DNA from 2 places in the Paenibacillus sp. FSL F4-0243 genome. Region 1 is predicted to be linked to the other one. Evidence: predicted binding sites of a transcription regulator. Region 1 holds the regulator's gene; the other holds the start of a gene.
The links. Region 1 encodes Rex, which represses fermentation and respiration genes when NADH is low (regulators of the CRP and FNR family bind a similar motif). Its sites were predicted from a motif close to TTGTGAAATATTTCACAA; they were not measured.
Positions count from the first base shown of each region.

Region 2: the regulator Rex is predicted to act here: its motif matches at 3,578-3,595, upstream of NSS87_RS20055 (flavocytochrome c).

Region 1 covers NZ_CP150151.1:4,802,052-4,809,539, forward strand. The annotation lists gene NSS87_RS21390 (AAA family ATPase) at 1-874, opposite strand, end outside; gene NSS87_RS21395 (hypothetical protein) at 867-1,409, opposite strand; gene NSS87_RS21400 (DUF5590 domain-containing protein) at 1,818-2,336, opposite strand; gene NSS87_RS21405 (amidohydrolase) at 2,506-3,807, opposite strand; gene NSS87_RS21410 (redox-sensing transcriptional repressor Rex) at 3,794-4,447, opposite strand; gene dinG (ATP-dependent DNA helicase DinG) at 4,579-7,440, opposite strand.
Region 2 covers NZ_CP150151.1:4,494,612-4,502,099, forward strand. The annotation lists gene NSS87_RS20045 (response regulator) at 1-268, opposite strand, end outside; gene dcuS (DcuS/MalK family sensor histidine kinase) at 265-1,872, opposite strand; gene NSS87_RS20055 (flavocytochrome c) at 2,028-3,560, opposite strand; gene NSS87_RS20060 (DUF6855 family protein) at 3,744-4,154, opposite strand; gene NSS87_RS20065 (hypothetical protein) at 4,276-5,553, opposite strand; gene NSS87_RS20070 (hypothetical protein) at 5,824-6,297, shown strand; gene NSS87_RS20075 (sugar O-acetyltransferase) at 6,437-7,015, opposite strand; gene NSS87_RS20080 (LysR family transcriptional regulator) at 7,191-7,488, shown strand, end outside.

The sequences.
Region 1 (7,488 bases):
CCTCATTCATGACACTTTCAAGCTGAGCACCGGAAAAGCCATAGGCTTCTTCAGCAATTTTGTCGAGACTCACATCTGGATGAAGAGGTTTATTCTTCGCATGCAATTCCAGAATCGATTTGCGGCCCTTTTTGTCAGGCATGTCCACTTGAATATGACGGTCGAAGCGTCCAGGACGTAGCAATGCCGAATCAAGCATTTCTTTCCGGTTTGTTGCAGCTACCAGTAGAATACGCGGTGTTTCGTTATTATAAATACCATCCATCTCAGTCAACAGCTGATTTAAGGTCTGATCATATTCACGCTGCTGTCCGCCTTCACGTTTACCGCCAATTACGTCAATTTCATCAATAAAAATAATGGCACTCTGTTTATTTTCCTTAACAGCACGGTTACGAGCATCCTTGAACAAATCGCGGATCCGGCCGGCCCCGACACCTACATACATTTCTACAAATTCACTGCCTGATGCAGCCACGAATACAGAGTTTGTATAATGCGCAGCTGCTCTGGCCATAAGGGTCTTACCTGTTCCTGGAGGGCCAGTGAGTAGAATCCCTTTCAAAGGGCGAATCCCAAATTTACTGATCTCCTCATGCCGGATCAAAAAATCAAGTGCCTCACGAAGCTCTTGCTTCGCATTATCTTGCCCACCTATTTCTTCAAAAGTGAGCTTTGAAGGTCCTTCCTTCTTGCGTTTCTTTCCAGCACCAGCGTTCACTGTAAGCCCACCACGCAAATGAGCAATTATAAGTAGTGCAGTGAGCATCCCAGCTGCTATAACAATCGGGAATATATTAATACCTAAAAAAGCCATGAAAATAAACAGTACAGGAATAAATCCGAGTAAAATTTCTTTAAGGTACTTAGGCATTATTCCATACCCCCAAGGTCGCAGGTTTTCGCGGCAAAATAATAAATTTGCTTTCTTTTCCATTACTCAAGCTTACGTACACATTGTTGTCGTCGATATCAGTAGATGCTATCACATCTTTAAATTCCGTATTTTGCTGTTTCAATCTATCAAGTTCTGTAGGTATAATCGTATATTTACGGCTCTCCATGGCTTCAGCTACAGAGAACATCGCTTTATCCCAGTAATCATCCAATAGTTCACTTGAATTTTGCTCCACATCGAGTTTAAGTTTACGTCCTTCAATCACTGATTTTCCTTCTTTGGATACATACGATACTAGATCACGTAAATTCGTGCCCGGCTGCAAATCAAGTTTCAAAGTGACCTCATCGCGGTTAATACTAATATGTGAAGTATTTACTCCCTCAAATCCGGTTACAATCTTTTGGAGCGGTTCCTGTAAAGCAAACTGACGATATAAAAAGAATCCTCCGAATAATAGCATAGCCGACAGTAGAGACGTTATCAGTACAGGTACAAGACGTAATTTCAAGAAACGTCCTCCTCTCAAAGATGAAAAAATGTAAACAGAATGATCCAAAGTCATAGCTGCTAAGAGCTCACCAGAGCCTGACGTTCTACTAACACTGTTCTAATTACAAACAGTAGTATATCACAGGTGTATATACTATATTGAAAAAAAGTGTGAAGATATTTAAAATTTTATTTTTTAATTCTTTCCATTTTATTTAATTTATTGATTTAATTCGACAAAAAAAGGGCTGTTACTCTTAAAATAACAGACCTTTTTTCGTATGAATCTTTAAATCCCAATATATAAATCCACTCTTATAGTATATCACAGTTCGTGTACTAATAGTATATCAAATAATATGTCATTTTAAAAAACAAGCGAACCATAAATGGTCCGCTTGTTTCTCTTATAATGCCTTTGTTTAATTTAGCGGCTAGGTAAACTGTAACCTTCACCCATTTGAGCCCCATCCGAGAACCGATAAAATTGATAATAATATCGACCGCTTTGTTTATAAAAAAGCTGCCAAGCATACTCCCCGTTATATACTCCTGGCAACAACCGCTCAATGCTGATGTCCGGAAGATCGGCTTTTATAAGGCTACGCATTTTCGCTTCAGAGGTCCCTTTACTTAGTTCTTCAGCATATACTGCGTCGGTTCCTTCAGCAAACTTCCCGTCTACAGTAAAACGTACCCAAACCATCAACTCGGTCCCGGCTTCATTCTTCCCTGTTAAGACCCAGTACACCGCATTTTCATCCCACACGGATTTCTGCGCTTTGGTTACCTCTGTCAGACCAGCACTGGTTTTAGCGACATCCTTAGCGATATCTCGCTCGTTCCATTGATCTTTCATAATATAAGCATAGAACTGGATAAGTCCAAACAGAAGGAGCAGAATCAGAACTGACCCCAGGAGGATCCATTTTTTCCTTTTCTTCAAGGTACAGCTCCCTTTCTAGTAATATATCTTTTTTGATTATATAACACACCTGTGTGTTTATCCAAAGTTTCATATCCAATTCAATGATCTAATTATCAGAAACACAAAAGGCTGTAACTTTGCAATCGCAGAAAGTCACAGCCTTTCAGTTATTCGTTATGATCTTAGACTACCGTTTAAGCAGTCCATCAAATGATTCTTGCGCCTTACGACGGATTGCTTCCTCATCTAGCGTTACACATTCTCCATGTTTTACAACCTGTTTACCATTCACCCATACATGCTCAACATCCTTGGCACTGGCAGAGTATACAGCATGAGACAACAGATCTGTGTGTGGTAGCAAATGCGGCTGGTCTATATCAATCGCGATAAAGTCCGCTTTCATGCCAACAGCGAGTCTACCCACATCATTTAAAAAGATAGACTTTGCGCCATACTCTGTAGCTATACGCAGCGCTTCCGGAGCTGGAACAGCCGTCGGATCACCACTTACACCTTTATGGATGAGGGCTGCAAGACGCATCTCTTCAAACATATCCAGGTTATTATTGCTTGCCGCACCATCTGTACCCAGTGATACCTTCACACCAGCCTTTAGAAGATCCGTAACCCGAGCCACTCCACTAGCCAGTTTCAGATTACTTCCTGGGTTATGAGACACGCCTACATCATGACGAGCCAGTATCTCGATCTCTTCATCATTCAAATGAACGCCATGTGCAACAATAGACGGACGTGTGAACATTCCAAGCTTCTCTAAATGCGCTACAGGCCGAAGTCCGTAATCCACCACATTCTGCTCCACTTCGCGTTTGGTCTCGGACATATGGGTATGCATCGGTAAATCCAAATCATGTGCCGCTTGAACAAACTTAACAAAGAAGTCCGGTGGGCAAGTATATGGGGCGTGTGGCGAGATCATCGTCGTAATTCTACCATCAGCCTTACCATGCCAATTTCGTGCAAAAGAAATCGCTTCCGCAAGCTTGTGATTTTGTACTTCCTCTGGGCATAATCCGATTACGCCTCTCATCAGTACAGAACGAATGCCTGATAATTCGACTACCTCTGCTACTCGATCCATATGATCATACATATCCAAGAAGGTTGTAGTACCACCTTTTAGCATTTCCAGTACCGACAAGGAGGTTCCCCAGTATACATCTTCTCCAGTGAATTTCGCTTCCATCGGCCACATCTTCTCTTGAAGCCACACCTGAAGTGCTAAATCATCTCCATAACCACGAAGCAATGACATTGCCGCATGGCCATGTGTGTTTACCAGACCTGGCATAAACAGCAGACGACTGCCATCAACAACTTGTACATCATCTTCCATTAAAGGCTCTTCTTTTCCTATGTAAGTGATCAAATCATCTTCAATAGTCATATATCCATTCAGAACCGGCTCATCCGTTCCCGGAATAAGAAAACGCCCGCCCTTAATAATCGTTTTACTGCTCTTCATTTCCGGTTTCTTCCTTTCCGTCTTTCAAATAATAAGCAAGGCTTTGCAAATCCGTTGTAAAATCGGCAGCATGAACCCGGATATTCGATGGTGTTTTTAGAATCACTGGTGCAAAATTCAAAATCGCCTCAATGCCAGACTCAATGAGAATATCTGCTACATTCTGCGCTTCTGAATCAGGCACAGTAATGATCCCAATTCGAATACCTTGCTCACGAACCGTCTGACCAAGCTCCTCCATCGGTTGAACGGTAAGAGAGTTAATTTTCCGCCCTACCTTAGGTGCATAGGAGTCAAATATAGCGGTAATCTTCATAGTATCTTTCAGATAAGCATTGTAATTAGATAATGCATGTCCAAGGTTACCGGCACCTACTAAAGCCACATTCAATTGTTGATCCAGCTTCAGAATATGACGGATTTTTTCAATAAGATAAGTTACGTCATACCCGATACCTTTTCTACCAAAGTCTCCAAAATAAGCTAAATCTTTACGAATTTGAGCAGGATTCAAATCAAGTTTTTGTCCTAGTTCTTGTGAGGAAACGGTTAATATTTCACGTTTCTGGAGATCATTCAGGAAACGCAAGTACACAGGAAGTCTGCGAACAACGGCTTCTGATATTTTATCCGATTTCATAATTTACCTCCTAATTTAAGTGATATTCTGTTCAAATCCTATCGAAATTTCTGCACCTCGTCTCAATGAAGAGCGGTATTCTTATACCGCCCTTCATTGTAGAGTGATTAATTAGAGGGAAGACGCCCTTTTCAAGAAACGCCTCCGTCCTCCAACCACTCCGCTATTCGAGGAACCATTTGATCCGTAAGCATATGCTCCATTTTCGGGCCAGGCAACGAATACAGGAAATACTTCCCATAGTGAGATTCGATCACCCTTGTGTCATACACAATAACAATACCCCGATCTTGCGCTGTCCGCACCAGTCTTCCAAATCCTTGCTTAAAGCGGATAACTGCCTGAGGAACAGACAACTTCATGAACGGATTCTTCTTCTGGGCTTGTAATAACTCAGACTTCGCTTCCGCTAGGGGGTGATTCGGCGGTTGAAATGGAAGCCTCACGATAGCCAAGCATGTTAATGCTTCACCCGGAATATCTACACCCTCCCAAAAGCTGCTTGTTCCTAACAGCACAGAGGCTGCACTGTCCTGAAAACGGCGGATCAGCTTACTACGGCTGCCCCCCTCCACGCCTTGACCTAGCACCGTGATCTCTTGTGAGGCTAGAGCCTCTTTCAGAGGATCATAAACCTGGCGTAGCATCTTGTAAGAAGTAAACAGGACAAGCATCCGCCCACGTGTTGTAATAGCTGCTTCTGCTAGTGACTGTACGAGTGTATCGACAAATCGGGCATCGCCTACACTCCCCTTCACACTTGGGAAATCCCGCGGAATAACTAACAGCGCCTGCTCCCGATACTTAAAGGGAGAAGGCAGGAGTGATGTCATCAGACGCCCCTCTTCCGCAGCTTCATTAAGTCCGAGATTATCAATCATAAACTGGAAAGATTTATCCACAGAGAGTGTCGCCGAAGTTAGTACGATACTTTTCTTCTTGTCGAAAAACAGCTCCTTAAGCTGATTACTAACATCAACAGGAACGGCATACAGCTGTAGCGATTTACTGCGATAATTTCCATTCGCCTCCAGCCAATATACTACATTCTCATCATTTAATCCCATAAAAAACCGTACTTGCTCACGTATAGAAGCTAAATCCTTAAATAAGCCGCTAATATCGGTAACTAGGCTATCTGAGGAAGATTGACCTTCTTGATCTCGCATCTCATTAAGCATTTTATCACCTTTACGGATAATTTCGCTTAATGTCAGATTCATAGTATTCTCTAAAGCAACCAATTCATCCCAATCTTTCGGTTTACGGGTAGGAAGTAGCCGCATGACTAACTGGCCGGCTTCTCCCGCCGCTGCATCGCTGCGTTCCGGCAAGAGGCTGAATAGTTTATCACTAAGCAGATCCCAGGTTTCTTTTACGGTAAGAAGGTCCGGATAGATTCTATCGATCACTCCGCTCCATTCAGAAGCTTCCTCACTGCCTGATGACTGAAGCATTTGGCGAAGTGTAGGAAGTTGGCCATTTCGACTATCCTTATAAAGACGCGATAGTGTATGTGCCACCGTGAAATGCTTCATATGCATGCCTAAATGCTTGCCAGCCACGTCCTCCAGATGATGGGCCTCATCTATTACAAGATGTTCATAAGCCGGAAGTAGTTGATGCCCAGCCTTAACATCTGCGAAAAGCTTAGAGTGGTTCGTAATGACCACGTCTGCAATACCAGCTTCATGCTTAGCCCGATGATAATAACACTTACGGAACCAAGGACACGAGCGACCCAGACAAGAATCGGTATCGCTTGCCACCGTCTCCCAAAAATCTCCGCCACGTCCACTTAGATTGAGCTCTTCGTCATCTCCTGATTCACTTTGTGTCAGCCAAACGATCATCTGAGCCGCAGTAAGCGCATCTTCCCTCGGACTTATAAAGTCTTTTTTATTAATTTTATGTTCGAACTTACGAAGACACAAATAATGCCCTCTGCCCTTAAAAATTGCAGCTTTAAATGGAAAAGGAACTACCTGCGTTAACAAAGGAATATCACGCTCACGCAATTGATCCTGCAGATTAATAGTATGAGTGCTGACCATGACTTTTTCATTAGTGCGTACGCTTTGGTATATGGCAGGCAATAAATAACCAAGGGATTTACCGGTTCCTGTCCCTGCTTCGATCAATAGATGCTTATCTTCGGCAAGTGCCGTCATCACCTCATTGATCATAATATCCTGAGCTTCTCGGCTTTCATACTGTGGCAAAGTTTCCTTAAGTCGTTTCGTTACTTCATCCATATAATCTGTAAAAGATAAATTGTGTAGTGGATTCTCAGCATGCTCGTCTCGAGGTGGAGCTAATTCGTTCCAGTCTCCTACAGCAAGCGCTAATTGACGATAGAAAGTCAGATCACCTTCGGGCTGAAGCGTCTCCGCTTCCCGTTCACGCAGCAGACCATCAAAATACCAACCCAGATCACTATCCTCTTCCGTAAACAGCTCACAGAGTCTCTGAATCGTCAGCAGAGGCAAATCGTAGAGCTCCTCCAGACATTTCAGCAATACAAGAGCAGTTGCGAGTGCATCACTGTCTGCCTGATGCGGACGATCGTGCGTCACTCCAAAATGTGCACTAACTGATCCTAGTTGATAGGATGTGAGGGAAGGAAAGCAGATTTTCAGAAAATCAATCGTATCTAAAATCCGCCCTTGAAATGGTAAATACCCACATCGGTCTAAAGCATTTTGCAAAAAATGGAAGTCAAATGCGACATTATGCCCTACAAGCACAACATCATCCAAGAGTGGGACAAGCTCCATCATCATCTCATCCAGCTCAGGTGCATCCTTTACATCATCATCGGTAATCCCCGTTAGACCAGTTATAAAAGGAGGTATCGGCGTTCCGGGCTTGACGTAGGAACCATATACCCGGGAGATGGACCGGTCTTCTTCTATAATTGCAAGGCCAACCTGGATAATTTCACCCACGGATTGGGTTCCCGTTGTTTCAAAATCAAGCACGGCAAATTTCATTATAATTCTATTCCCTTTCAATTGAGACTCTTAATCAGCATAACAGAA
Region 2 (7,488 bases), 310 kb from region 1:
TACTGTCCTTATCGCTCGCAGCCGAAATGATAATCACATCTATTCGTTTGCTGCCTCGACGGAGAGCGGACAGCAGCTCCAATCCATTGCTCTCTTTCATGTAAATATCCAGCAGAATCAGCTCGAAAGACTCATCTGCCAATTTGATCAGAGCTTCACCCACTGATTTTGCCCAGCCTTTACACTGAAAACCTTCCACTTGCTCCAGATAGAATTTATTCATCTCGGCTACCATCGGATCATCTTCTACAATCAATACACTAATCATTGACCATCACTCTTTGCTCGATAGGGTAAACTAACCGTAAATCGGGTCCCTTCTCCCTTTCCTGTTTCACAAACAATCTTACCTCCCATAGCTTTAAGGCTCCGCTCAACCAGATACAAGCCTATGCCTCGGTCATGTCCTTTTGTCGAATACCCCTGTTGAAAAATATACGGCAATTTCTCATCTGGGATACCGCTTCCATTATCGCTAACCGTAACTATCAGCGTCTTATCCTGATATTGAAAGCTGAAATGAATATATTTGCTGCCTCTACCTTCCGGCGCTTCCATTGCATTATCCAAAAGATTACCGACTATCGTAATGAGTTGGCAGGAGCGTTCCGGATCGCTAGGCTCCGGCAGAACCCCATCCTCCAGAAGCACCAGTCGAACTCCGGCTTCTCTGGCCCGGCTCAGCTTACCCAATAGAAATCCCGCCATCACAGGGTCCTTCACTTGTCTCACCACCGTTCCCATCTCTGCCTGTGTTGTTGTGACAGTACTTGTTATATACGCCTCCAACCGATCATACCTTTTCATATGTGTTAATCCTAATATTACATGCAGCTTGTTCATAAACTCATGCGCCTGGGCACGCAATGCCTCAGCATATAAGGAGATGCCAGATAACCTTTCCATAAGTATGCTGATCTCCGTCTTATCACGGAATGTGGCAATTGCACCTTCTACAGCTCCCTTTACATGAATGGGAACCACGTTTGCCAGTAACGTAACACCGCTATGCTCCACCTCCAAGTCCTGGCTGGCTTCACCGGTTTTGAGCACTGTATTCATCCGCAGTGATGGCCAAAAGCTCTCTACCGACTGGTTCAAGGGATCATCCTGCATGCCAATGGCTGCAAGCAAACGCCTGGCTTCTGTATTAATCAAAGTAATACGTGACTCTTTATCAACGGCAATGACTCCCTCCCTAACTGACTGTAGCATGGAGTTACGCTCTTCCAAAAGCTTAGCAATAGCGGCCGGTTCCATGCCAAACATCATTTTTTTGATAACACGTGCCAGCAGAAATGCTCCCGCAGCCCCTATTAGACTGCCTATAAGCAATCCCCAATAAAGGATTCCCACGTTCTCTCTTATGGCAAGTCTGATGTTTCCCAGTGATATCCCTACTGCCACCGCTCCTAATTGTTTCCCACTTGCAGAGAAGACAGGTGAAAACGCTCTTACAGATGGGCCCAAAGAACCCTCGGCTTCCGAAATGCTTTCCTGCCCCTGCAAGACTGCGGCTTCGTCGCCACCGATAAAATGCTTACCAATTTTGTCCTTGTCCGGATGGGAATATCGGATCGCATTCATATCCATGACCACAACAAATTCCACATTGTTCAACAATCGGATTTCCTCAGTGTAGCTTTGCAATTCAGACGAGCTGCGTGATTTGTTTAACGCTTCAATAATTAGAGGGTTACGCGATAACGTACGGGAAATGATCACAGCCTTTTGTTCCAACGAGGATTTTGTTTGTGAGGAAACCTTTATACTAAATAGCACATAGACCACTAGCAGCATTATGATAAGAACTGCACCAATCATCAAAGTAATTGTTGTTTGCAGCCGAAGTGTATGTTTGCCAATTTTCATCAGCTGTCCCTCCGGAAATTTTTCTTCATTCTAACGTATACGTGCAAGGCTGGCTATGACCTTATACGCTACACCTTTATAATAAAACAACAAACGCATGGCTAAGATGAGCCCAAGCGTTTGTTTGCCTAGCCGAAAAGAGGCAGGGGGATAACTTATTGTGCTTTTACGAATTCAGCGGATTTTATACCCGTTTGGCGGCCGAAAATAATGATTTCCGCAACAGAGTTACCGCCGATCCGGTTTTGACCATGCAAGCCTCCGGTAACTTCGCCTGCTGCAAAAAGGCCTGGAATCGGTTGTCCGTCTTTATTTAAAACTTCTGTGTTGGTGTTGATTTTCACGCCTCCCATCGTGTAGTGAATTCCCGGGCCGATTTTAATTGCATAATATGGCGCACCGGACAAGTCATTGTCCATTCCGGTTGTTCTGCCGAAGTCGGCATCCTGTTTATTCGTCACCGCGCTGTTCCAGGTCTCTAGTGCAGTTTTCAACTGATCTGCCGGTACGTCCATTTTTGTTGCCAAAGCCTCGATCGAATCTCCTTCGATAACGAAGCCCATTTTTTCATATTGTTCAATCGCTTTAGCGCGAGATTTTACGCCGGAATCAAATACAAGAAACGCAGACTTCTCAGGAAGCTTATTGATTGCAGCGGTGACATTATCTCTTGTATCCAGTTCGTTTGTGAAACGTTTGCCTACACTTGAAACCAGGATCGCTCCTTCCCCACGAACAGCCTCCCCAATGAGATAGGATTTTTCCTGCTGCACAGTCGGGTGAACTTGGATTTGATCCATATCGACTGTGGTACCGCCGAGCTTCTCAATCATCTTGATACCGTCACCGGTGCTGCCCGGCTGGTTGGTGGTAACGTACCCCTCCAAATCAGATCTGACTCCTGAAATCATGTCTAAATTGGCGCCGAAACCGCCGGTTGTCACCACGACAGCAGACGCTGTAATCGTTTTCTCTTCCGTTTGGTCAAAGATAACTTTGACGCCATTGACCTTACCGTCTTTTTCGGTAATTTCCTTGACATTGGCGTTCACAAAAAGGGGAATGCCTTGTTCTTGTACGTTTTTCACCAAGCCTTTGACAAGGTATTGTCCTACTGCAGAGCCATCTTCAGGACGGTGTGTGCGTTTTTCTTTCATCCCGCCTGTAATCGTGATATTATTCAATCTAATCCCGATAGAATCCAGCCAATCAATCGCACTTGCGGAATTGTCTACGAAGAAACGAAGCATCTCTTTATCGTTCGTATCATGGCCACCTTTTAAGGACTCTTCATAAAACAGATCATTGCTGTCTTCAATGCCTTGCTCTTTTTGAAATTTCGTTTCAGAAGCATTCATTCCCGAAGATGATTTTGTTGTATTTCCGCCGGCAACCGGCATTTTTTCAAAAATAACCGGGTTCATACCTTTTGCTCTCGCCTCAAGTGCAGCAGACATTCCGGCACCGCCTGCACCAATAATGATGATGTCATATTTATCTTTTAGTTGATCGTACGGTGTATAGCTAGCTTTGGATGCTCCCGAAACGGCTTCAGTTTCCTTTGTCTCGTTGATCTTGCTGGTGTTCTTGTTCCCGTTTCCATTGCTGCTGTTGCTGTTGCCACATCCTGTGATAACAAGCATGACTGAGAGAACGAGAATAAGAGCAGTGGTTACTTTTTTATTCATGTTATAGCTTTGCCCCCTTGTGAATATTTTTACAATCAGCTTAACGGCAAAGGCCCTGCTCTTGAAAGTTTATGTAACTAAAAAAAAACGTTTTGTAACTAAATTAATCACTGCAATGTGTACGAAAGACCACCGGTTAGGGGCATGGCTCAAAAAAAGAAGAGCCTTTAGGCTCTCCTTCGTTTACAAGATCGCTTTCATCCGATTGTTTCTTGGATTATGCTCTACTTCCGCAAGACCCAATTCTTCGAGCAACGGTGGGATATACATTCCGAATCGCCCCCGAAGTCCCTTCTTTAATCCATACCAACCGCCAACAGGGTTTTCAGGTGAACGCCCCCATGCTTCAACGGTACCTTCTTTTGCTGGTTTTTGCTCATCAGCACTTCCTAACTCCATCCAATCACCATTTTGTACAAGCATGGCGTGCAGATCTTCAATACAGCGATAGTCATAATGCAAAACCGTTTTCCCTACAGTGCAAACTATAATTTCTTTACCGTCTTTTTGGACCTTGTACATTTCATACTCGGATGTTTGCGGTGGTGTCTTTAATTTCCAAGGATTTTCCTTGGTTCCTGTAGCTGTCGACATATTTTCAACTCCCAAAGTAACTCACAAAATTAGTAAGTTCTAATCATATTATTATATTTGCATCACCTTACTATACTTCATTCCCTTTATTCATCCTACTCGTATAAGGAAGCTGGCACTATTATTCCAAGCTATTCAACTCCACCACATCTCCGCTAGTAGCCTTCAAAGCATAATTACAATCTAACTTCCCGCACAGCACATACTTCTTCTGCTCAGGATCATACACATAGACGGGTGTTAATTCGAACCATCCCTTGAGCTTGTCATAAGCTTCGTCATGGCTCACAGCAATTTCCCCTTCGCTCTTGAACTCATCAAACATATCGAGCATTGGCTTGTTATCCATATAATTTATAACCTTATAATTCTGCACATCGATGAACAGGAGGATCTTACGCTGGAATATACGATTACTTGGCGCCTTCATCCTCAGTGTTGCCTGAATATGTCCTCTTTCCCGTTGTAAAGTCTTCAGTATCCATTGTCCGGATTCATCTGGATAGAGCTGGCTTAAACCAGCTTCGACTGCGGCTATACATTCGGCTTGTTCTGCGTCTGTGATAGGAAATGAGTCCGGATGCGGCTCACTAGCTATTGCCTGCTCAATGGTAACAACCTCAAGTAGACGTATCTCCGTCCTTTCGAACGGCTCCAGCTCCGTATTCTGTTGCTCCCAATGGATTACTTGATCAATATTCAGTCGTGCTCTCGTACCTGATATAAACTCAAATGGGATGGTGGTTGTTCCGTCATTTGTAATGTAGATTTCTTCTATCCCATAGATCGACAGGAGTTGCTTCGTCTCGTACACCGGATATTCTATAAGCTGTAGTTGTTTCCTCGCCTGTGGCTCTATCGTTTGAAGTGTGAGAGTATAGTTCTCTTTATGCACAAGGGAGCTGGAAGGAAACTGGCCATATACACTGTAAAAAACAAGCCTGCCTTCCGCATCGAAGCGAAGCTCGATCCGTCCACCAGGAGTGACTGGTATGCTACCTATTTTTTCAATAAAATGATATTCTCCAATCTGTTCCTTCTCTAAGTGAAATTGTTTACCGTATACAATCCTTGCCTCATCTTCAATCCACCGGATGACTCCGTTAAAATCTATATCTTGGAATGGTGTCCCATTCGCATAAGATATCCCGCCAACAAAAATCACACTTTTATAGTTGCGGGATTGTAGGTCAATCGTGATGACGGCAGTTCCTTCCGGATTGTAATCGCCCTTCCATTCCTTCATATGTGCAGGAAACCATTCCATACTAAGAAAATAGTTGGTCTCTCCCAGTATCGTAACGTCGCGATAAATTTCATGAGAGTGTAAGTAGTAGTTGTCCAATCCATATTTTTGCTGTGTAGCATCAAGCAGTTCTTTGATTCGAATATCCATCATAGTGCACCCCATAAAATTGATGCCTACATCATACCATTACTTAGCGTTGATTACGAAGCGCAGCAGCGAATATTGGAGTCGATTGTTACTTATTAAATAGTAAAATCTTCTGAATATACTACATGCTCATACAATGGGCTTTGGTGATGTTCAGAAAATGATCAGTAGCTTGGGTTTTAATAATGCAGAGTGTAATAATATTTTGCACAACCTTCACCAGAATTCTATACGTGAATAATAACTAAAAATTTTTAATGGAGGTAAATCATCATGAATGACATCATCGATGGAAATGCGGCATTAATACAATTTTTCCCACTTCCAGCGCATCTTTATAGTAAGGATATTGCTTGTATTGCAACTGTTGCTTATGCAGAAGAGCAGGGACCAAATTTAACGGGCCTCATAAATGCTCTATACTGCAAGGGATATATAAACCTTGATCACCTACTAAATTCCACATGGAAAAAACTATACCAAGTTCCGAGGTTGGGACACAAAAGACTGATGCTTCTACTTCGTTTACTAGAACGAATTTCTGCAGATCCCAAGACCATAGAAAACCATACCATTGTCCCTCGTGTTACAATGCAGAGTAAAAAGGATATGAAAGAATTAACTTTAAAGAGGATTATAAAAAAGTATAACGAAACATCTGTGGTGGTATTAACTGAAGCTACCGAAAAAGAAGCTCGTATAAAGAAAATTAAAGATAGACTCCGTGAAATGGGGTTGATTATATAACAATATCCCGCCAATAATCACTGATGGGAATCTTTTTTATGATCGATTTGGCTTGTGTGCCTGGATTACCTACCAACGAAATGCAATATACTTGCATGAAAAAACTCAAGCGGCATTACGCTTGAGTTTTTAAGATGTATTACAAATTGTTAATAATTTTTTTAAGCTCTTTTGCCGGTACTCCTGCAACGACAGTATTCGCTGGAACATCTTTAGTGACAACTGCTCCTGCCGCAACAACAGAGTTATCTCCAATCGTCACCCCGGGCAGTATGGTAGCGTTTGACCCAATCCATACATTGTCTCCAATGATAACTGGAGAGGGATAGGTTACATTTCTCGTTTCTAAAGGTAACCCATGATTAAGAGTAGCAATCGTGACATTCATACCAATCATTGTACCGTCCCCTATATTAATTCCACCTCTATCTTGGAAGGAACAGCCTATGTTGAAAAACACATTCTTCCCTACAGTGATATTTTTCCCAAAATCTGTATAAAACGGCGGAAAACACATAAACGACGAATCAACTTTATTGCCTGTAAGTTCACTAAAAATCTCCACTATTTCTTCTTTTGAATGATAGGATGTATTCAATTCCATGGTGATCTTTTGAGCTTGATAACTGCATTGAGTTAATAATCCATACAATTCTTTATCCTCACCCGAAATTGAATTTCCCTTCTTACAAAAATCAATAAATTCTTTCATCTCCATTTTTAAAAATCACCAGCCCAATTTAATTATACTTCTGATAATTCGATTCATATGTTAGCGACCTTGTTCACATCCCTTTTCATTCACATCATAAGTTGATATGATTCAAATGACTAATACTTATACCAAATACACTCTTATGCCTTTTAAGCATAGATATAATAAGGAGACTGTTATGGAAATTCGTGTATTACGCTATTTTATTGCTGTAGCGAATGAAGAGAATATATCGGCTGCTTCAAAACAGCTGCATTTGTCCCAACCTACATTATCAAGACAATTAAAAGACCTTGAAATGGAATTAGGAGCAACTTTATTTGAAAGAGGTAATCGGAAAATTACTTTAACAGATGAAGGGAAGTACTTATTTAAAAAAGCGAAGGAAATCGTTGAGCTAGTAGATAAAACCGAAGCCAGTTTTAAAGAATCGAAAGAACTGATTAGCGGAGAAATTCACATTGGTGGTGGTGAAA